DNA from 2 places in the Rossellomorea vietnamensis genome. Region 2 is predicted to be linked to the other one. Evidence: riboswitches for the same ligand, from Rfam matches in the RefSeq annotation. Region 2 holds a riboswitch; the other holds the start of a gene.
The links. Region 2 has a riboswitch for S-adenosylmethionine ahead of N5C46_RS04030 (methionine biosynthesis PLP-dependent protein). Riboswitches for the same ligand answer to the same signal wherever they lie in the genome.
Positions count from the first base shown of each region.

Region 1: it holds a riboswitch for S-adenosylmethionine, as region 2 does, so the genes downstream of both, N5C46_RS13420 (Na+/H+ antiporter NhaC family protein) here and N5C46_RS04030 (methionine biosynthesis PLP-dependent protein) in region 2, are expected to answer to the same signal.

Region 1 covers NZ_CP104558.1:2,602,041-2,613,532, reverse strand. Annotated here, with positions in the region: gene N5C46_RS13430 (divergent polysaccharide deacetylase family protein) at 1-570, shown strand, start outside; gene N5C46_RS13425 ((S)-benzoin forming benzil reductase) at 696-1,451, shown strand; gene N5C46_RS13420 (Na+/H+ antiporter NhaC family protein) at 1,544-2,863, opposite strand; SAM riboswitch class I at 2,946-3,050, opposite strand; gene N5C46_RS13415 (MFS transporter) at 3,311-4,483, shown strand; gene N5C46_RS13410 (DUF2187 family protein) at 4,769-5,041, shown strand; gene N5C46_RS13405 (YpbS family protein) at 5,128-5,385, opposite strand; gene cls (cardiolipin synthase) at 5,468-6,916, opposite strand; gene N5C46_RS13395 (alanine/glycine:cation symporter family protein) at 7,031-8,464, opposite strand; gene N5C46_RS13390 (hypothetical protein) at 8,797-8,964, opposite strand; gene N5C46_RS13385 (CBS domain-containing protein) at 9,176-9,589, opposite strand; gene N5C46_RS13380 (CAP domain-containing protein) at 9,718-10,185, opposite strand; gene N5C46_RS23320 (Lmo0850 family protein) at 10,495-10,653, shown strand; gene N5C46_RS13375 (hypothetical protein) at 10,739-11,023, shown strand; gene N5C46_RS13370 (diacylglycerol/lipid kinase family protein) at 11,197-11,492, shown strand, end outside.
Region 2 covers NZ_CP104558.1:748,498-759,989, reverse strand. Annotated here, with positions in the region: gene N5C46_RS04035 (tryptophan--tRNA ligase) at 8-1,006, shown strand; SAM riboswitch class I at 1,114-1,223, shown strand; gene N5C46_RS04030 (methionine biosynthesis PLP-dependent protein) at 1,315-2,439, shown strand; gene metC (cystathionine beta-lyase) at 2,432-3,616, shown strand; gene N5C46_RS04020 (bifunctional homocysteine S-methyltransferase/methylenetetrahydrofolate reductase) at 3,633-5,483, shown strand; gene metH (methionine synthase) at 5,464-8,910, shown strand; gene N5C46_RS04010 (STAS domain-containing protein) at 9,744-10,586, shown strand; gene N5C46_RS04005 (ring-cleaving dioxygenase) at 10,760-11,492, shown strand, end outside.

The sequences.
Region 1 (11,492 bases), 1.9 Mb from region 2:
GAAAAGGCCCATAAAAATGGACATGAGGTCATCGTCCATCTTCCTATGGAACCGATGTCAGGGAAAGCGAGCTGGCTCGGGCCGGGGGCCATCACGACCTCACTATCCGATGAAGAAATCAAGAAGAGAGTGGAGGAGGCCCTGGAAGAGGTACCTTATGCAGTGGGAGTCAATCATCATATGGGCTCGAAGGCCACCGCCGATGAGCGGGTCATGAGGATTGTACTCGGCATATGCAAGGAAAGGGGTTTATTTTATCTGGATAGTAAAACAACAGGAAAGAGTGTCATTCCGAAGCTGGCAAAGGAATTGGGCGTCCCATACCTTGAAAACGAATTATTCTTTGATGATGTCTACACGATCCAGCACATTGGGAAGCAGGCGAGACTCCTTTCAAAGGCATTGGATCGGGATGATGCGACCATCGCGATCGGGCATGTAGGGGTTACAGGCATGAAGGTCGCCACCATGTTAAAAGAATTTCTCCCCCTTTATGAGAAAAAAGCATCAATCGTGCCCCTGTCAGATCTCATCCCCGAATATCATTTGATCGATGAAAGCATGCCTTGATGGCGTCCTTTTTTCACGGACGTATATAATAGGGATTTGTAAAGATTCGGTTCATTCGATGCTTAATTTTTTGAGGAAAGGAAACTCTCCTTTATAATCAGTAGGTAAGAAGGAGATGATTCAGAATGGATTACGCAATCGTGACTGGAGCAACAAGGGGATTAGGGGAGTCCGTCGCCAGGCTGTTTATTGAAAAAGGCATCGGCATGATCAATATTTCCCGTTCGGATAATGACAGCTTACAACAGCTTGCACGTGAAAAAGAAGTCTCGTATGAATTCTTTCCCTGTGATCTATCTCAATCGGGACAAACAGAAGCGGTTTTCCGCGAAGTAGGGTCAAAGGTATTTGGCTCTGAAGCAGAGACGGTATATGTCGTTCAGAATGCCGGCGTGGTGACCCCGATCAATACGTCGGGTGAAGTGGAAAATGAGGCATTGGAAACGAGTGTGCATGTCAATCTGCTATCACCTATGATCGCCACCAATGAATTGCTTAAAGCAGCCAAAGGCTCTGAATCGAAGATGATCATGGTCAACATCAGTTCAGGAGCGGGAAGCCGTCCCGTTTATGGCTGGAGTACGTATTGTGCGACGAAGGCGGGAGTCAATATGCTGACTGAAACGGTGAGCCTTGAGCTCTCAAATACGCATAGCCGTCATCAGGTCATCGCCTTCAGTCCGGGAGTGATGGATACGGATATGCAGGGGGAAATCCGCTCGTCCTCCAAAGAAGCCTTTGCCGAGGTTGAATCGTTCCAGCGCTACAAAGAAGAGGGGATGCTGCGCAGCCCGGACACGGTAGGGGATGCACTGGTGACTCTCGTAACCAAAACCGATATTGAAAGTGGCAAACTGTATCATGTGAATGATTTGTTATAAGAAGAGAGCAGATTCCTGAAAGCGGGATCTGCTTTTTTAGTGGCAACACAAAAAGAGACAAACCCAAGCGGGTTTGTCTCTTTTCCAACAGATTAAGAAGACCGGACCGGGTCTGTATCCGTAACGGATCTCCGGGTGAACTTAGGAAGGGCGAATTGAATCGCAATCAGTCCGCAAACGGCAATCAGGACAGGGTAGAAGGCATATGGGATGATGCTGACAGGTGATATGCCGGCTACTTCCGCCACTAACAGTGCCTGTGCACCGTATGGGATCAACCCTTGAACGGCACAAGAGAAAATATCGAGGATACTGGCTGACTTACGGGAATCTACGCCATACTGATCGCTAAGCGTTTTGGCCAGTGGTCCTGCGATGATAATGGAAATCGTGTTATTGGCTGTGCAAAGATTCGTCGAACTGACTAAACCTGCTGTAGCAAGCTGTGCTCCTTGAGGAGATTTGATCTTACGCGTGGCATGGTAAAGGATCGCTTGAATCCCGCCATTGTGACGAATGAGTTCGACGACTCCACCGATCAGGATGGAAAGGATCACAATCTCTGCCATACCTGTCATCCCGTCGGCTACACTGCCAAAGTAACTCGATGGGGTGAAGCTTCCATCCGCAAATCCGATCATTCCTGCCAACACAATCCCGCCTATTAAGACGACAAATACGTTCAATCCTGCAAGGGCACCGATGATGACTCCAAGGTAAGGAATGATTTTAACCCAATCGAAGCTTCCTGCGTCGACGGAGGATGGAGTCCCCATCGTAAGGACAAAAAGAATCACCATGGTGATGATGGCTGCCGGTAATACAATGAAGAAGTTCACCTTGAACTTGTCCTTCATTTCTGTTTTCTGTGTGCGTACAGCTGCAATCGTTGTATCCGAGATGAACGATAAGTTATCCCCGAACATCGCTCCCCCGATAACGGTGGCCATAGCAAGGGGCATGGAAATGTCGGCTCCTGAGCTGATGCCCACTCCTATCGGGGCAAGTGCGGCGATCGTCCCCATGGAGGTCCCCATTGATAAGGAAATGAAAGCAGCGATGATGAATAATCCAACAATGACCAGATTACCAGGAAGCACGGATAGGGCAAAGTTGACGGTTGAATCAACGGCCCCCATCTTTTCTGCTACACCGGAAAACGCGCCGGCTAATAGGAAGATAAAAACCATGATCATGATATCCGGATGCCCGGCGCCTTTTGCGAACCGTTCAACCTTAGAGGTCAACGATTCTTTACGATTCATCGCCAGGGCAACAACCGCGGCAATGATGATGGATACGAGAACAGGGAATGCATAAAAATCTCCTGAAAGGATCCCCGCTCCAAGGAACAGTGAAACAAATATGATCAAGGGCAATAAAGCCAGTACATTACCTTTTTCTTGGTTCATGTCAAACACTCCTTTGTCGTGTGAAATCAAATAAAAAAACCTCTTCCAACATAAGAAGAGGTTTCATTCAAACGAAACACTCCTCTTATCTTTCAAGCATTACGCTTGCTGGATGTGGCACAGCACTCATTATGAGTCCGCTGCCGAGACATCACAGGGCCAGTCCCTCCGTCTCTCTGGATAAGAAGATATGTTATTCAGTTCATTTAAAATATACTTCCATACTTTAAAGGGTTTAATCGAAAAAGTCAAACGGTAATTTATTGGAAATAAAACGAAGAACCCGGCCACAGCAGCTGGATCAAACAAAAGCGGAGGGAGATTGCTCTAGCAAGGCATGCTTTAGAAATCGCGGGACTTTATCCATAAAAAGGTATAAATTCATAGACAATTGAACGGTCAAGGTCTACTATAAGATAGACAAAAAACATCTTGGGGGATACGGTAGTGGAAAGAAATGTGCGAAATCAGATTTTTACGTTACAAGGGTTTTATCTATTGACCTTCTTCGGGGTTGGAAGTTTATATCCTTTACTCAGTGTCTATTTAAGTGAAAGTGTGGGATTAAATGGGTATCAGATCGGTACCATTATGTCTGTCGGCCCGATCATGATGATTTTCTTTCAGCCGATATGGGGGATGGTCAGTGACACAACCAATAAGCCAACCGTCGTGTTAGGATTAACTTCCTTAGTTGCAGGGATCTTTGCGCTTGGGTATTTATTCATGGATGTTTACTATGGACTATTGGTGGTCGCGATTTTAGTTGCGATCTTCCAAAGTGCCATCATCCCCGTATCCGACAGCATCAGCTTGAAGTATACAAGTAAAGTCGGTTATAACTACGGTAATATTCGTCTGTTCGGCTCATTGGGATTCGGGATCGCCGTGTTCATCATGGGGAGGCTTTCGGAAGGATTCATCGGACCGACGATCATTTTCTACTCTTTCTTTATCTGTCTGGTCCTATCGGGATTCCTATCCTTCCGTTTTCCTAAAGAGAGAGCGGCAGCAAAACTTGATCTAAAAGCCGGGATGAAGGAATTATTCACGATGAAAAAGTTTCTGATCTTCCTGGCCGTCACGTTCCTGGTGTTCGGCCCGAATTTAGCCAATAACGTGTATTTCGGATTATTCGTTGAAGATTCAGGTGGTACGTACGCCGGAATCGGTCTCGCATTTCTGATTGCCGTCCTGTCAGAAGTACCGTTCATGAGAATCGCGGGAGGGTGGATTGATAAGTTCGGTCTCTTGACCGTAGCGGCACTGGCAGGTGCTGCATCCATGATCCGCTGGCTATTTTACTTCACAGAGCCAAGTCTATGGCTGGTATATTCTTCAGCAGTGATGCAGGGTCTTGCCATCGGATTATTCATTCCTGCGGGTCTCCGCTACATTAAAGAAATCACGCCGGCACATATTACAGCTACTGCTGTCACGGTTTATTCCGCCATCGGAAATGGCCTCGGGAATTGGTTCAGTACCTTCGTGGGAGGTTTCATCTATGAAACCTATTCCATCTACACGGTATACCTCTTCTTCGCAGTCCTGTCACTCCTTGGCATCTTCCTCTGCTTCGTCCTAATGAAAGAAGAAAAGAAGAATGCACTAGCTTACTAAAAAACAGGCATCCGCTACCCGTGGATGCCTGTTTTTTATGTAAAATGAATAAAAGGAAGGATTTTCCTTATAGGATGTATAAGTATATATAAGTGGCTTAATCCCCGGTTGATTGTACAGCTCAAAAAAAGAAAACGTTAAAAGGTTTTGATTTTAGATATTTGTGGTACAAAAAGGATAAGTCATTCATTGAAATTTATATAAATACAAGTTAAAATAATATTATTAGAAAATTCTTTCAATTAAAAAGAGAACGATCACTTTAACTAAAAAGGGGACTTTAAAATGGAAAATACATTCGTTTACTCAAAAGAGAATGCAAACCTTGGGGATACGATCCAATTTAAAAGAAAGAAACATGTCATCAATGGTGTCGTCACGACCTTAAGAGAAAATACCGTCATCGTGAAAATGGACAGGGAAATTGCGAAGAAACTGGATTTACCCGATGATCAAACGGTGGTAGCACATAAAAACTATGTGGTGACAGAACGAGCAGAAAACGATACACAGCCTGTATTTGTTTATGATGGGTGGAATAGCGCATTAAAAGCCTAAATTTCAGCCTTCAAATAAAATACCCCTGATACGGCCTCACCATCAGAATGGTTGTAGACGTATCAGGGTTATTTATGTTGTGCAGCTTATTTTAGTCTCGCGACATATTCCTCGACCATTTCCGTAATCACAAGCTTTCTTTGCGGAACGACCCCGCGTCTTGCCAGGGTATTGATTTCATTTGTTACTTGATTAATGTGATCCGTTGTAAAAGGTTTTCCCTCAGAACAAAGCTGAACAGCTTCGTCAATCGCTTTTTCTCTCTGCTCATCCAGTTTCATAAATTGCTGAACAAGCTGATTTTGCATGTTGGAATGCTTGGAAATTTCTTTGTGCACACTCATGATCTCATCCCTCTCTTTTTCTTTCACAATAAGTCTATTATGCCTTTTTCTATCCGCACATGGCAATCTCCAATCAACCCTTCTATAAGATGGGGGACAACAGCCTTGATATGGATTCCTTCACTTTGATCGTCAAAGGTCTTTGATGATAGTCTTCCATCGTTAATTCCGTGCTCTTTTCAATGTCGTTTCTAAACACAGCCCCTAGATTTTCAGAGAGTGCCTGATCATATAAAAAGGCATTGACCTCGAAGTTTAATCGAAAGCTTCGTACATCGATATTGGCTGTACCGACAGAAGAAATGACCTCATCGACGACAATCGTTTTGGCATGTATAAATCCATTATCGTAAATATAAATTTTCGCTCCGGCTTTCAGGAGCTCCCCGATATACGAATACGTCGCCCAATAGACAAATAGATGGTCGGGTTTATTCGGGATCATGATCCGGACATCCACCCCTGTAAGAGAAGCAATCCTTAAAGAATCGAGGAGACTGACGTCTGGAATGAAATAAGGGGTCTGGATGTAGATCGATTCCTTGGCTGATGAAATCATTTTGATATAGCCGTTTTTTATCTGCTCCCATTCCGAGTCGGGGCCGCATGTGACAATCTGAACCCCTGCATCCCCCGTGAAAGAAGGCGGGGGAAAATATCGCAGGTCATAGGCGATCTTCTTGGACCGGCTGGCCTGATTCCAATCGAGGATGAACCTTGTCTGCATGGCGAGTGCAGAACTGCCGGCGATTCTGAGGTGGGTATCCCGCCAATAACCGAACTTTGGATTCAAGCCCAGGTATTCATCTCCGATATTAAATCCGCCTACATAACCAACTTTTCCATCAATGATCACAAGCTTCCTGTGATTTCGATAGTTTAAGCGGAGGTTGATAAAGGGGATCTTCGAAGGGAAAAACACTTCCACCTCACCACCGGCAGAGAGGAGTTCCCTAAAGAATCCCCGCCTCGTTCGCCGGGACCCCATTTCATCGTATAGGACCCTGACCTTTACGCCTTTCTTAGCTTTTTCCGTGAGCTTCTTCAAGATGCGCTTACCTAGTTGATCTTTTTTGAAAATATAATATTGTATATGAATATGATCATCTGCTGCGTCGATGTCTTCTAATAGCGCTTCAAACTTGTCTTCTCCGTGTGTATAGTAGGTGACCTCATTATCCTGGGTCAATAGAGCCTCATTATTGATCAAATGCATATAAATAAGATCCTGATAACGAAAGGCGATTTCATTTTTAAAAGGAAAACGATGTTCCTTCAAGGATTGAATCTGATTGTGAATAAAGCCTTCAATTCCGATCTTTTTCATATCCTCCCAGTCAAATAACCTTTTCCTGCTCAAGTTTTGCCCGAATACCAAATAGAGGATGAAGCCCAGAAATGGAATGAAGAACAATACCATCAGCCAGGCCCAGGTCGCTCCCGCATCTTTCCGCTCCAGGAATATGATGACAGCGGCAAGGATCAGGTTTAGAAAAAATAATACCCCTAGAAGAGCAGATAGGATACTCATCATGTTATGGCTCCTTTGACTAACTTTCTATCAATAGTATACCTGAGAATGGAATAGAAAAAAATGACAAGAAAAAAGAGCAGGGACCTGCTCCTGCTCTTTCGTATAAGTTTGTTATTCATTTACTGCTTTTTTAGGCATGTCACTTTGGCGCTTTGGCCAGCATTCGACATTCTTTAAACCGGGAATGTCATCTGCATAGAAGACCGGATCCAATCCTTGACGACGCTGCGTCATATAGTTGTCCAAAGCTTTAAAGGCAATCGGTGCCAGGACACCGATGGCAGCCAAGTTCGTAAGGGCCATCAGGGCCATTGAAAAGTCAGCCAGGCTCCAGACGATATCAAGACTTGCGACTGACCCGAAGATCACCATTCCCAGTGCAATGAAGCGGTAGATCATAAGGCCGGTCTTGCTTTTATTAATGAATGGGAGATTGGCTTCACCATAATAATAACTCCCAATGATGGAACTGAAGGCAAAGGTAAAGATGGCAATCGCCAGAAAGATTCCGGCCCATGAGTTAAAGTGTTCAGACATGGCTGCCTGAGATAGTTCGATTCCCGTTAAACCGGAACCGTAGGCGTCTGACGTTAAAATGATAAAGGCCGTCGCGGAACATACGAGAATCGTATCAAAGAATACCCCCAGTGCCTGGATGAACCCCTGCTTGACTGGGTGGGAAACCGATGCCGTAGCCGCCGCATTCGGTGCACTACCCATTCCGGCTTCATTGGAGAATAGCCCACGCTTTACTCCGTTCATGATTGCAGCTCCGATACCCCCACCGACGACTTGTTCAAAGCCGAAGGCACTCTTGAAAATCATGGCGATGACGCCGGGCATTTCCGTGATATTCGTAATGACGACAAATAGAGCGAGTACAATATAAAAGCCTGCCATGATCGGTACAATGAAAGATGAAAAGTTGGCTATGCGTTTCACACCGCCAAAGATGATGAGTGCAGTCAAACCGGCCAGCACAATTCCAATGACAAACGTATTGATGCCAAATGAATTACTGAAGGCTGTTGCGATGGTATTACTCTGGACAGCATTAAAGGTTGTCCCAAAGGAAAGGATGATGGTAACCGCAAAGATCGAACTCATCCAGGGCTTGCCCAGTTGTTTCTTCATATAGTAGCCGGGGCCGCCTTTGAAGCCTACCTTATCCTTTTCTTTATAAATTTGTGCCAATGTGCTTTCGACAAAGGCGCTGGCTCCTCCCAGGATGGCGACGAGCCACATCCAGAAGACCGCTCCAGGTCCCCCAATTGCTAAGGCAATGGCTACTCCTGCTAAATTACCTGTACCAATTCGAGTACCTGCTCCAATAAAGAATGCCTGTAAGGAAGAAATCTGCTTTTCCCCTTCTGCTTCCACGACATCTTTATCCCCTAATAATCGAAGCATTTCACCTATGTGGCGAATTTGAACAAATTTAGATCCGATTGTGAAGTATAATCCTAAAATGAGCAGTACACCGATTAAAATATACCCCCATAATATGGAGTTTGCTTCCGTAACTAAATTGTTTAGAATATCCATGATAACCCCCTCAAAAATTTGTGTCGGTTACATATATTATTATCTGAAAATTTAAAATGAAAGTCAAGTTATTATCTGAATATTAAAATATTACCAGCTTTTATTTAGTGAATCGAACTATTTTATCATAGTAATAAAGGTTTTCAGGATGCGGGTAAGACAAAAGTAATAGGGTGAATTATTATCTTGAAATAACTTATTTAGATTTATTTGTATAATGTTTTTATGTGGGGTGTGTAGCTCGGAACACACAAAAAAAGCCATAGAAATCCATGGCGGCGGTTAAGCGTTCAAGCTATTAAAATAGGATAAATAATGGCAGTGATCTTCGATTAGTAAAAATCCCAAAATCCTAAAACAAATAACAAAATCCCCGTGATCATTGAAATACCAAATAACATAAATAAGAAATCAAGAATGCTGTCGGCGAAGACTCTTTTGCGGTTCTCACGTTTAAAATGACGAACTTCTTTACGGTACGATCGTGCAGCACGACTCATACAAAACCTCCTCCTCCATAAACACCTTTTGCATTAATCACAAATTCGTCACAAACAAAGAAAATCCTTCCTGAAAATGAAAAAAATGACGATATACCCATCTCTTCGTCATAATAAGTCGATTAAGATCTCTTTACATGCTGAATAAGGGGCTGCAGAAGCCCCTTATTCAGTAAAAGAAAGCTATGAAGTTTCAGCTCTTAAACCTTTATTAACGAAGGTGATTCTGGGAGATTCCGCTTAAGGCGCTTCCGGCGCTTTGATCGGATTTCTGCTGTACTGCCAAATCTCCTAAAGCCAGCATCCCGACCAGCTGACCGTTTTCCACAACAGGCAAACGGCGCACCTGATGCTGGGACATCAAAGCCGATGCTTCTTCTACGGATGCATCAGGAGAAATGGTCACAACTTGCTGTGACATAACCTGAGAGACATTTCCCTGTGCACCTTGAGAAAGCCCACGAGTCGCAATATCGCGGTCAGTAATCATCCCGACAACCTGTCCATTTTCAACGACAGGAACGGAACCAACGTTTCTGGAACTCATCTTGGAAGCGACGCTCTCAAGTGAATCCTGGTTAGAAGCTGCTTCCACATTTGTCGACATAATATCACGTACTTGCATGAAAAATTCCCCCTTGATCATAATGGCAGTACACCCTTATTATCCACCCTATTTCCGCCCTTATTCTGAACATGTTTTTCCAAACTTAGTTGAGCTTTTGGAGGGACGGACCTTCCTCATTCAGCTGTTTATTTCGCAATAAACAGCTGTGTCCAGTACGACCCGTAAGTCCCACCATCGACATACCCTACGCCTACATGTGTATAGGCCCTGTTGAGAATGTTCTTACGGTGAACCGGACTGTCCATCCAGTCCCGGACAACCTTTGCAGGACTCATTTGACCGGCAGCGATATTTTCACTAGCTTCGCTATATACGATGTGGAAACGAGTGATCATCTCCTCGGGGGTTCCGTAGGTCGGGCTTCTATGGGAGAAATATCCGGCATCCCTCATATCCCGGGACTTATACAAAGCGACCCCAGAGAGATTTCCGTCAGCCTGAAGAGGAGGGAGGCCGTTTTTCTCCCGTTCCTTATTTGTTAATTCAATGACTTGGTTTTCGAATGAACTTTGGGATGTGATGCCAGGGATCTTAATGTTTTGACCCGGATAAATGATGTTTGGATCTTTCAACTGGGGATTCGCACGGATCATTTCAGATAATCCGATTTGGAACTCCCTGGAAATGGTCCAAAGTGTATCTCCTTTTTTTACAATATACGTGCTTACGGCATTTATTTTATGTAGACCAATTAGACTAAAAAAAAGGGACGTTGTGATTAGAATACATGTCAATTTAGTTTTCATGAGTATAAATTGTGTAATTCGAAACAAATTATTCTTCTGAAATGTGTAAAAGTAGGATTATCGTTTCATTTTTAGGGAAAAGGAAAACCATATTACAATAAGTGAAACCTTTTACGGAGTAAAACGTACAAATAGGTAACGATATTTTAAAAAGAGGTGAATAACGTGGTAAAGGAGAACGATCGCTTTAAAAAAGTGATAACGAAATTGTCGAACGTCGGTGTGAATATTTCAAAAACGAAATCAAGACGGGAAATTCTTCATTCACTAAAGCAGTATCAACCATTACCTAAGACGTTAACACAAGATTCATAATCCATGCTTATCCGAATTATGGGACAGACATAATTCCCGATTCTTCCCGATATACTATAGCTAAAGGTAAAGGGGAGGGTTAGGCATGGAAAGAATGATGTTTGATCCACAAGCATTAAAGGAAATCAGAAAGAAGGCAGATGAGATTTCATACTACTGTATGAGCCGGGACCAGCTTGCAGATCCACATCGTATAAGCATGGCATTGGATCAGGTCTGTCGTGCACTGGCTATGTTTGCAGAAATGGAGCTTCATCGCATGCAGCATCAGCATATTCCCTATGACCCCCAAAGCTATATCAAAGGGCGTCTCGGAATTGCCTATCGATCTGTACTCCAAGTCCCTCAGGAAGACTCGAATACGGCATAGTAAAAGAGGTTGACCCAAAATTCATTGGCTTCAAAAGCCGGTAAGTACCCATGATAGGTTGAAATATTTTCTAATCATATGGCCTGGTCCGATAAGGATGATCATCACTCATCGTTTTGGGTCAGCCTCTTTTTATGTACCATACTAAATCTATAGGTTAGGTGACGATATTCATGGCGAGATTTTCGGAAGTATTGCTTATATGCAATGGCAAGGCAGGTCAAGGGACACTCGAAACCCTGTTGAAGGATGCCGTTCCCCCTTTATTGGATATCTGCAACGAACTCATCATTCATAAAACAAAAGAAAAGGGAGATGCAGAAAGGGTCTGCAGGGAATCAGGGAGTCGCTATGAGCTGGTGGTCATCATGGGCGGGGATGGTACGATCCACGAAGCCATCAATGGGCTATCTGTTCTCAGTGATCGTCCGCTTGTCGCCATTCTTCCTGGTGGCACATGTAACGATTT
Region 2 (11,492 bases):
GATGGGGATGAAAAAACAAGTTCTGACTGGTATCAAGCCAACTGGCCGTATACATTTGGGGAATTATATTGGTGCGATTAAACCGGCTTTGGGATTGGCGGAGAACCAATCATATAACACCGCTTATTTTGTTGCGGATTATCATGGTTTAACAAAAATCCATGATCCCATTGAAATGAAGGAACTTTCTTATGGGGTGGCGGCAGCGTGGTTAGCGTTAGGGTTGAATCCTGATTCAGCGATTTTTTACCGTCAATCTGATGTGCCTGAAATCTTTGAGCTGAGCTGGATTCTTTCTTGTTTTGCACCAAAAGGATTATTAAACCGGTCTCACGCATATAAATCAATGGTTGAAGAAAATAAAGAAAGCGGGAGAAATGTTGATGCTGGAGTCAATATGGGATTATTTACGTATCCCATTTTAATGGCTGCGGATATCCTCCTTTTTCAAACCGAGTTGGTCCCTGTCGGAAAAGATCAAATACAGCATGTGGAAATTGCCAGAGACATAGCTGAAAGCTTTAACAATCAATATGGAGAAACATTTGTCATCCCTGAATACGTCATCCAGGAAGAAACGGCCGTTCTACCTGGACTGGACGGCCGCAAGATGAGTAAAAGTTATAATAACACCATTCCTTTATTTGAAGAACCAAAAAAGCTTCAAAAATTGATCAATAAAATCAAAACGGATTCTTCACTTCCTGAAGAACCTAAGGATCCTGACGATTCAATCATTTTTGGTCTTTACAAAGAATTTGCAACCACTGATCAATCGGAAAAAATGAGAAGGAGATTTCAACAAGGAATAGGCTGGGGGGAAGCGAAGAAAGAACTTTTCGACGTAATGAATTCATTCATCGAAGTACCAAGGTCGGAATATGAAGACCTATTGAACAATTGGGATAGACTGGATGCCATCTTACTGAATGGAGCCACAAAAGCACGAAAAAAAACAATCCCATTCATGAAAGAGATTAAAAGGAAAATAGGATTGTATCATTGAAAAAGAAAAAATGATCATGATGTTTTTCAGATAATTCATAATTGTCATTGACATTTCTATGTCTTTGTTATAAGTTATGAGAAAGCATTTTAACAATTTCATATTGTTTCTTATCAAGAGAGGTAGAGGGACTGGCCCGAAGACACCTCAGCAACCAGCCGCAGTAACAGGTATGGTGCTAATTCCAGCAAGTTGATGTCAACTTGGACGATAAGAGGGAGAACGAACGTATAAAACCTTCTTATTTTCATAAGAAGGTTTTTTGTTTCTTCCCCTTTTCATTTTCTAGGGACGAAAAGGAGAGAAGGATGTTGAAAAAACATATTGATACATTGCTTGTCCAGGCAGGCAATCGGAAGGATTCAGCGACTGGTGCCGTAAGCCTGCCCATTCATCTATCGACAGCATATGAACATAAAGGGATCGGTGAATCAACCGGATATGATTATACGAGAACTGGTAATCCAACCAGGGCGACCCTTGAAGAAACATTGGCTCAATTGGAAGAAGGGCATAGAGGATTTGCATTCAGTTCGGGAATGGCTGCCATTCAAGCAATCCTTGGTTTATTCTCATATGGGGATGAATTGATTGTATCGAAGGATCTTTACGGAGGAAGCTACCGCTTATTTGTTCAGTATGAAGCCCAATATAATATCAAATTTCATTTTGTTGATACAAGTGATACTCATTCTATAGAAGAACACATATCGAAGAGGACGAAGGCTATTTTTCTTGAAACACCAACCAATCCATTAATGAATGAAGCATGTATCTCTGAGGTTGCTGCCATTTCAAAGAGGAATGGATTGCTCTTGATCGTCGATAATACCTTTTATACACCCATTCTGCAAAAACCGATTAAAGAGGGAGCGGACTTGGTTATCCATAGCGCTACCAAATACTTAGGAGGCCATAATGACGTTCTGGCTGGAGTTGTGGTTGTCAACACAGAGGACTTGGCTGAAAGGATCTATACCATTCAAAATTCAATCGGCGCAGTCCTTGCCCCATTTGATTGTTGGCTTTTAATAAGAGGGATGAAGACCCTTAGTCTCAGAATGGCCCAGCATGAAAAAAATGCACGAAAATTAGCCCAGTATCTTAAAAGGCATGACTGTGTAGCAGACGTCTTATATCCGGGGAAAGGAGGCATGCTATCCTTTCGCATTGCCAAGGAAGAATGGGTCGGCCCATTCCTCCAACATCTGAAGGTTATAACATTTGCTGAAAGTTTAGGAGGGGTTGAAAGCTTTATCACCTATCCTGCCACCCAGACCCATGCCGACATTCCTGAAGAAGAACGAAATAGACTTGGCATCTGTAACAGATTGCTCAGGTTTTCTGTAGGAATAGAATTTATCGACGACCTGATCGAAGACTTGGAGAATGTTTTTCAACAATTGGAAAAAGAGGTGTTAACGTATGAGTAAAAAACCATTTTCACTTCAGACGTCACTCATCCATTCCCGCGGATTTGATAAAGAGACAGGAGCTGTTTCTACGCCGATTCATCATGCTACAACCTTTCATCAACAGGATTTTGATCAGTATGGTACGTATGACTACAGCCGTTCGGGGAATCCAACAAGGGAAACAGTCGAAGAAACGATAGCGGAATTAGAACGCGGGGTAAGGGGTTTTGCCTTTTCATCCGGTATGGCTGCCATCTCAACAAGCTTTCTATTATTGTCGAGTGGGGATCACGTACTCGTCTCGGAGGAAGTATATGGGGGGACCTACAGGATGATCACGGAAGTCCTTACTAAATTTGATATAGAATACTCCTTTGTGAATATGAAAGATCTTCATGAGGTGGCTTGTGCAATTAAGCACAATACGAAGGTGATTTATATGGAAACCCCGTCAAACCCCTTATTGAATATCACCGATATTGAAGGGGTCGTGAAGCTTGCCAAGGCAAATGACTGCTTAACATTTCTGGATAATACATTCATGACGCCATTGCTGCAAAGGCCAATCAGTCTCGGTGTGGATGTTGTCCTGCACAGTGCGACGAAGTTTCTTGCCGGACATAGTGACGTCTTGGCAGGGCTTGCGGTAACGGGAGATGAAGAGATTGCCGGGAAACTTGCTTTCCTGCAGAATTCGTTTGGGGCAGTACTTGGGGTACAGGATTGCTGGCTGCTCTTAAGGGGGCTGAAAACATTGCATGTCCGATTGAAGGAATCATCGGAGTCGGCTTATAAGATTGCAAGCTTCCTAGAAGGCAGAAAGGAAGTAGAAGAAGTGTATTACCCGGGATTGAGCTATCATCCCGGTCGTGAAATTCAAGTCCGGCAGGCAGAGGGTCCAGGAGCGGTACTTTCCTTCCGATTAAAAGGGGAAGAGGAAGTGAAGCAACTCATCAAACATGTAAACATTCCCGTATTCGCCGTCAGTTTAGGAGCGGTCGAATCGATTCTATCCTATCCATCAAGAATGTCACATGCTTCCATGCCTAAGGCTGAAAGAGAGAGAAGAGGAATTACAGATGGGTTATTGCGATTATCCGTTGGTCTTGAAAACGCGGATGAATTAATTAAGGATCTTCAAAAAGGTTTAGACAGTATACAACAAATCAATCGAAGCAACGTGATCAATTTGTGAAGGGGGAGGAAGGATCATGAAGCCATTGCTGGAAGCATTGAAAGAGAGAATCTTGATTGCAGATGGAGCGATCGGAACATTGTTGTATTCATATGGAGTGGACAGATGCTTTGAAGAACTGAATCTTTCTCACCCAAATGAAGTGTTGAAAGTGCATAAAGAGTATATCGATGCAGGAGCCGATATCATACAGACCAATACGTACGGGGCCAATTATCAAAAGCTTTCGAGATATGGACTAGAGGATTCGGTTAAGGAAATCAATACAGCCGCTGTGCGTCTCGCAAGAAAGGCAGCCGCTAAAAACACTTATATTCTCGGCACCATCGGAGGAATCAGGGGCATTAGACAAAATGTGTCAGTCGAAGAGATCAAAAGAAGCTTTCGGGAACAGCTTTACTGTTTATTATTAGAGGGTGTTGATGGCATTCTGCTGGAAACCTATTATGATTTCGAGGAATTGACCACCGTGCTGAACATTGCCAAACGTGAAGCGGATATTCCCGTCATTGCTCAGGTTTCCCTTCATGAAACAGGAGTCCTTCAAAATGGAATGGAAATCAAAGATGCTCTTCAACAATTGGAATTATTGGGGGCGGATGTTGTCGGAATCAATTGCCGGATGGGACCATTTCACATGGTGAATTCATTAGAGGAAGTTCCCCTGCCGAAAAGGGCATTTCTATCCGTCTATCCTAACGCGAGTCTCCCAAACTATGAAGAAGGTCGATTCTATTACTCTGCTGAGCCTGATTACTTTGGGGATATCAGCAATGAATTGAGGCTCCAGGGTGCGAGAATCATTGGGGGGTGTTGTGGAACCACACCCGATCACATTCGTTCTGTAGCTTCAAGATTGAAAAGCCGGGAGCCTGTGAAGGAAAAAAAGGTGAAAAAGAAAAAAGTAGTTCAGTTGTCTTCACCATCCATCAGTGGAAGCTTGCTGCATGAGCAAGTAAGAGAAAAGAAAACGGTCATCGTTGAACTAGATCCACCGAAGCATCTCGACACGAAATTGTTCTTCCAGGGAGCGTCAGCACTTAAGGAAGCCGGCATCGACGCACTTACCCTTGCCGACAATCCGCTGGCATCACCAAGGATTAGTAATGACGCAATCGGGAGTCTGGTAAAGTCGAAATACGACCTTACACCTCTCGTTCACATCACTTGCCGGGATCGAAACCTGATCGGACTTCAATCCCATTTAATGGGCTTGCACACATTAGGGATACACAACTTATTAGCAATAACGGGTGATCCTGCCAAAATCGGTGATTTTCCCGGTGCTGCATCCGTATATGACCTTTCTTCCTTGGAACTAATTGAACTTATTAAACAGAATAATGAGGGAATATCGTTTTCCGGCAAATCACTTCGGGAGCGGACTCAATTTTCAGTTGGGGCAGCCTTTAATCCGAACTTCCGTCATTTAGACGCCTCTGTGAAAAGGCTTGAAAAGAAAAAGAAAGCCGGAGCTGACTATTTTATTTCTCAACCGATCTTTGGGAAAGAACAACTGATCCAAGTGTATGAAGCGACGAAGCATCTGGATGTTCCGATCTTCATCGGTATCATGCCGTTGATCAGTTCAAGAAACGCAGAATTTCTTCACCATGAAGTACCAGGAATCAATGTGCCGGAAGAAACTAGACAAAGAATGAAGGAAGCAGGGAATGATCCCGTCAAAGCTCGGGCAGTCGGGATGGAGATAGCCAAAGACTTGCTGGATACGGCAATCCAGCTGTTTAATGGCATTTATCTGATTACACCTTTTGTAAGATATGATATGAGCGTTGAACTGATTCATCATATACAAGAGAAAACCAACACGGAAAGAGAGGTTCCCTATGGCCATCACATTGTTTGAAGAGCAGCTTAGAAAGAAAATACTCGTACTTGATGGAGCAATGGGGACGATGCTTCAACAAGCAAATTTATCCCCGGAGGATTTCGGAGGGGAAGAACTTGAAGGATGTAATGAAAATCTTGTATTGACAGCGCCGGAGGTCATCTATCAGATCCATCTGGAATATTTGAAAGCGGGGGCTGATGTGATTGAAACAAATACCTTTGGTGCAACCCCCATCGTACTGGACGAATATGATTTAGGTTATAAAGCATATGAAATTAACAAAGTAGCAGCTGAAATCGCCAGGAAAGCAGTAGAAGATGTCTCGACTTCCGAATGGCCAAGGTTCGTTGCTGGATCGCTTGGTCCTACTACGAAAACGTTATCCGTGACAGGTGGAGTGAGCTTTGATGAAATGGCAGATAACTACCGTGTCCAGGCAGAAGGCCTTCTCGATGGCGGAGTTGATGTGCTATTACTTGAAACGAGTCAAGATGCTTTAAATGTAAAAGCAGCGAACATCGGCATTCGAACGGCTTTTGAATCCAGAAGGAAAGAAATCCCAATTCTGTTATCCGGAACCATTGAGCCTATGGGCACTACACTGGCCGGGCAAACAATCGAATCTTTCTATTTATCCCTTGAACATTTAAACCCTTTGGTCGTTGGCCTTAACTGTGCAACGGGACCTGAATTCATGCGTGACCACGTCCGTTCGTTATCGGATTTGGCCACTACCTATGTAAGCTGTTATCCGAATGCCGGTCTCCCGGATGAAGAAGGGAACTACAATGAGACAGCGGATTCCCTGAGTGTAAAGATGAAAGGTTTCGCTGAGAAAGGGTGGCTGAATCTTGTAGGAGGGTGCTGCGGGACGACACCGGAGCATATACGTGCCCTTTCAGAGGTGGTGAAGGGATTCCCGCCACGAAAACCCAATGTGTCTCATCCCCATGCGGTGTCGGGAATTGAAGCCTTCATCTATGAGGATGAAGACAGAAGACCGATTCTGGTCGGAGAACGGACGAATGTCATCGGTTCACGTAAATTCAAACGATTGATTGCAGAGAATAAGATAGAAGAAGCTTCTGAGATTGCAAGGGCGCAGGTGAAAAACGGTGCCCAGGTAATCGATATCTGCCTTGCCGACCCAGACCGGGAAGAAGTAGAGGACATGAATGTTTTTATCCAGGAAGTGGTGAAGAAAGTTAAGGTCCCACTTGTCATCGATTCAACGGATGAGAAGGTGCTTGAGGCCGCGTTGAAATTTTCTCAAGGAAAAGTGATCATTAATTCAATTAACCTGGAAGACGGAGAAGAAAGATTTGCAAAGGTCGCTAAATTGATGAAAGCCTACGGAGCGGCAGTGGTGGTCGGGACGATCGATGAGAAGGGAATGGGGGTGTCAGTGGAGCGAAAGGTGGACATTGCTCTTCGTTCCCATAGATTGTTAACCGAGAAATATGGGATTGCTTCTGAAGATATCATCTTTGACCCTCTCGTATTCCCGGTCGGTACGGGGGATCAGCAATATATAGGATCAGCCAATAGTACGGTGGAAGGGATCAAGAAGATTAAAGAAGCCTTGCCTGATTGCCCTCATATACTTGGCGTCAGCAATGTTTCATTCGGGCTTCCCCCTGTGGGAAGGGAAGTCCTCAATGCTGTGTATCTTTATCACTGTACAAAGGCTGGACTCGACTATGCCATAGTCAACACGGAAAAGTTAGAGCGCTTTGCCTCTATTCCCCCGGAAGAAGTCCGAATGGCTGAAAAGCTTTTATTTGAAACGACGGATGAATCCCTTGCTGAATTTACAGCATTTTATAGGGGGAAAAAGAAAGAAGTAAAGGCTCCAGTAAACACAATGACCTTAGAAGAACGTTTGGCTCATTATGTAGTGGAAGGCACGAAAGAGGGGTTGATAGCTGATTTAAACATGGCTTTGGAACAATATGAGGCTCCCCTTGATATCATCAATGGCCCGCTTATGGACGGAATGAGTGAAGTTGGAAGATTATTTAATGATAATCAGCTGATTGTTGCGGAGGTGTTACAGAGTGCCGAGGTCATGAAAGCGTCCGTCGCTCATCTGGAACCATATATGGAACAAACGGAAAGTTCCTCTTCCAAGGGCAAAGTGATTTTGGCTACGGTTAAGGGGGATGTGCATGATATCGGTAAAAATCTTGTGGATATCATCCTCAGCAATAATGGGTATGAAGTGATTGATCTAGGTATTAAAGTAACTCCGCAGGAACTGATTCAAGTCATTAGGGAAGAAAAGCCCGACATCGTAGGTTTGTCAGGTCTCCTGGTAAAGTCTGCACAACAAATGGTCATCACGGCTCAAGATTTAAAGCAGTCCGATATTTCAGTCCCTCTGGTCGTCGGGGGAGCAGCACTCACCCGAAAGTTCACTACAAACAAAATCGGGAAGGAATACGAAGGGCTGGTCCTTTATGCCAAGGATGCAATGGATGGATTGAGTATCATGAATGGAATTCAACATGAAGAAACAAGACTGCAACTGGAAGAGGAAAGCCGTGAGAAACAAAGCCTACTCTCAGTACATGAAGAACCGTCAAGTCGGGCCGCATCATCCATTGCAGTGATAACACGTTCTACCGTATCTAAGGAAGTTAAGGTTCATGTTCCATCAGACTTGATACCTCATACGATAAAGGAATTTTCATTGGATCAGATCCATCCCTATATCAATCAGCAAATGCTTCTTGGTCACCACTTGGGCATTAAAGGGAAAATTACAAGATTGCTGGAAGAAGGGGACGAACGAACGATCAGCCTTAAAGCCGTGACGGATGAGTTGTTCCAAAAAGCAAAAAGGCAAGGAATGATCCATGCATCTGCACGATATCAATTCTTTCCTGCTCAGTCCGATGGTGATGATGTTATCATTTATCACCCGGAAGATTCTTCAATGGAAATGGAACGATTTCATTTTCCGAGGCAATCAGGGAATCAGCATCTGTGTTTAGCGGATTACTTGAAATCGGTTGAAAGTGGAGAAATGGATTATGTCGGATTCTTCGCCGTAACGGCCGGGGTGAAAATCAGGCAGTGGGCTAAGGAGTTGAAAGAAGAAGGGAGGTTCCTGGAAAGTCATGCATTGCAGGCCCTTGCCTTGGAAACAGCAGAAGGATTGGCTGAAAGGGTTCATGAAATGATGAGAAGCAGATGGGGTTTCCCTGATCCCGTAGACTTTACGATGCAGGATCGTTTCCGTACCCATTATCAAGGTCAACGTTTTTCATTTGGGTATCCCGCGTGTCCAGAGCTTGAGGATCAGAAGAAGCTGTTTAAGCTTCTCGAACCTGAAAAAATTGGGATCCAACTAACAGACGGATGCATGATGGAACCTGAAGCATCGGTAACGGCCATGGTCTTCGCCCATCCGGAAGCAAGATATTTCAATGTATTATGATTATCCTATCAAAAAGGCAACTCCCAAAAAATGGAGTTGCCTTTTTCTTTCTGTTTATGGTCATTCCTGAAAGTTAACTGCTATTTATGGATATGTTGGAAATGGCAGAACGTAATGTTAGAGATGAAGGGAAATCGGCTTGTAGAGTAATAAAGGGGAAACACAGAGTTAGAAAGAGTGATCTTCTGTTTTTACACTTTGATTACTAAACTTTGTTTCAAGTATTTCAAGAATCTTTTCTTCAGAAAATCCTGTGATCATCGTCAAATTAAGTAAACTCGGTTTGAGACCGATAGTCTCGCAAAAATGATAGGCACTTTGGATAGCAAGCGTTTCGATACACTTTCTTGTCAGATTGTTACTCATTCTCTCATCAGCTCCCAACTATTTTGACATATGACTAAGTAGTAAGAATACGACATCATATTAAGATTAGAGGTTGGTTTCTAATAGGAGATCCCTATACATCAAAATAGTATATCGAGACATACCCTTGCTGTCTGTTTCTCTGGTAATACCCCCATTATACACTTTATATTGTGAATTGTAGAGGGTATTTACAAAATAATGTAATATTATTTGAAAATGCTTATTATTCTTACTTTATTTTTTCAGTAAAATGAGACGCTTTTTTCCTTGCCTTTTCACATTGTATTTATTCCTATGGTGGCCTCTGAATGACATTGATGCATGAATGTGTTATATAATAGAAGGAGATATAAGATAGTTTTGAACATTCTACTTGAAAAGAGTATGATTTCCCGACTACTCATAACGTCAGAAGGGGAAGAGGAAACGGAACATTTTGATGGATATTATAGGAGGAATCATACATGCATAGAAACAAAGAAGTACATACATTTTTATTGAGCAAGGCTCGTCAATTGACAGATGAATGGTATGAATCGCTGGACAAAAGTGCAACCAGTGGGGTTTATTCTTCCACTGATCCGAAAGTGATTGAAAAATTAAAAAAGCAAAATTTTGATTTTCACGGCGTTCTCTGTAACGTGTTTGCGGAAGATAGAGAAACATTTAGTAAGAATATTGATGAATGGGTCTTAAACCTGGCCAACGATAAGGAACATTTAAATACACCTACCCATCATATCCTCAAGGAATTCATGAGGGTGAGAAATCAATACTTGGATTTTATAAAAGAATTTGCAGATTCTCATTCAGATGATGGTATATTTAATCAATTCAATCTATGGAGCAAGGTGATCATTGAAGCATTCGATCGGGTCATGTTGCGTTTTGTGGAGTTACAGTCTGAAGTTGTGGAGCAGCAGCTCCAGAATCAGCAGGAAATCATAAATGAACTAAGCTCACCGGTCATTTCCCTGAATGCAGAAACGGCGCTATTGCCTCTTGTAGGAAACATCGATCCTTCGAGGGCGGAACTGATTTTAGAAAATGCCTTGGAGCAATGTGTTGATATGGAAGTTTCCCAACTGTTCATCGATTTATCCGGTGTCGTATTAATTGATACGATGGTAGCTCATCAGATATTTCAGCTGATCGACGCACTTCAATTAATTGGTGTGAAACCAATTCTTTCAGGACTGCGACCTGAAATCGCTCAAACGGCCGTTCAACTTGGATTGAATTTCGAACACCTCACCATTACCTCAACATTGTCACAAGCATTAACAATCAAAAACAATGAAATATAATCAAGCAGATAAAAAGCATCCTTACATCTTGTATGGATGTTTTTTTATATTCAATGCGCTTCTTTTCTTTGTATGAAGTGATAGAAACTCTGAAATAAAATATCTTGAATTAAAGATAATTATCGTGTATGATAGAACTATAAGGTAATACTATCTCTTGAGGAGTGAAAAAATTGAACCTAAAACCATTAAAAGGGCAGCATCATGTTTCTGCCATAACAGCAAATGCAAAGAAAAACTATGAATTTTATACAAAAACACTGGGATTAAGATTAGTGAAAAAATCCATCAATCAAGATGACACCTCTGTATATCACCTGTTTTATGCAGATGAAAGAGGGAATCCAGGGACGGACCTTACATTCTTTGAGATTCCACATGCAGGAAACACATATAAGGGAACGAACAGTATTTCATTGACGGCACTAAGGGTAAAGACGGATGACTCACTGTCTTATTGGAAACAGCGCTTTGAAGAGCTCGGTGTCGATCATGATGATATATCCCATCACACCGGGCGATCTACGTTACGTTTCCGTGATTTCGAAGGTCAGCGGCTCATGCTTGTATCTGATGAAACTAATGAAGGAGTACCAGGCGGGAAGCCATGGGATAAGAGTCCGGTTCCAGTTGAACATGGGGTTGTCGGTTTAGGTCCTATCACATTAACCGTCGCCCGTGGGGAAAGCACAGCAGCTGTACTCAAAGATGTTCTGGGCTTTGAAGAAACTGGAAGCTTTCCATCAGACATAGAAGGCCAGGCAGACATCCGGGTATTTGAAACAGGAGAAGGCGGAACAGGTGGAGAAGTGTATCTTGAAGAACGAAATGATCTTCCCGTGGAAAGACCGGGAAGAGGAAGCGTCCACCACGTAGCATTCCGGGTTGAAGATGAAACTGAGTTGC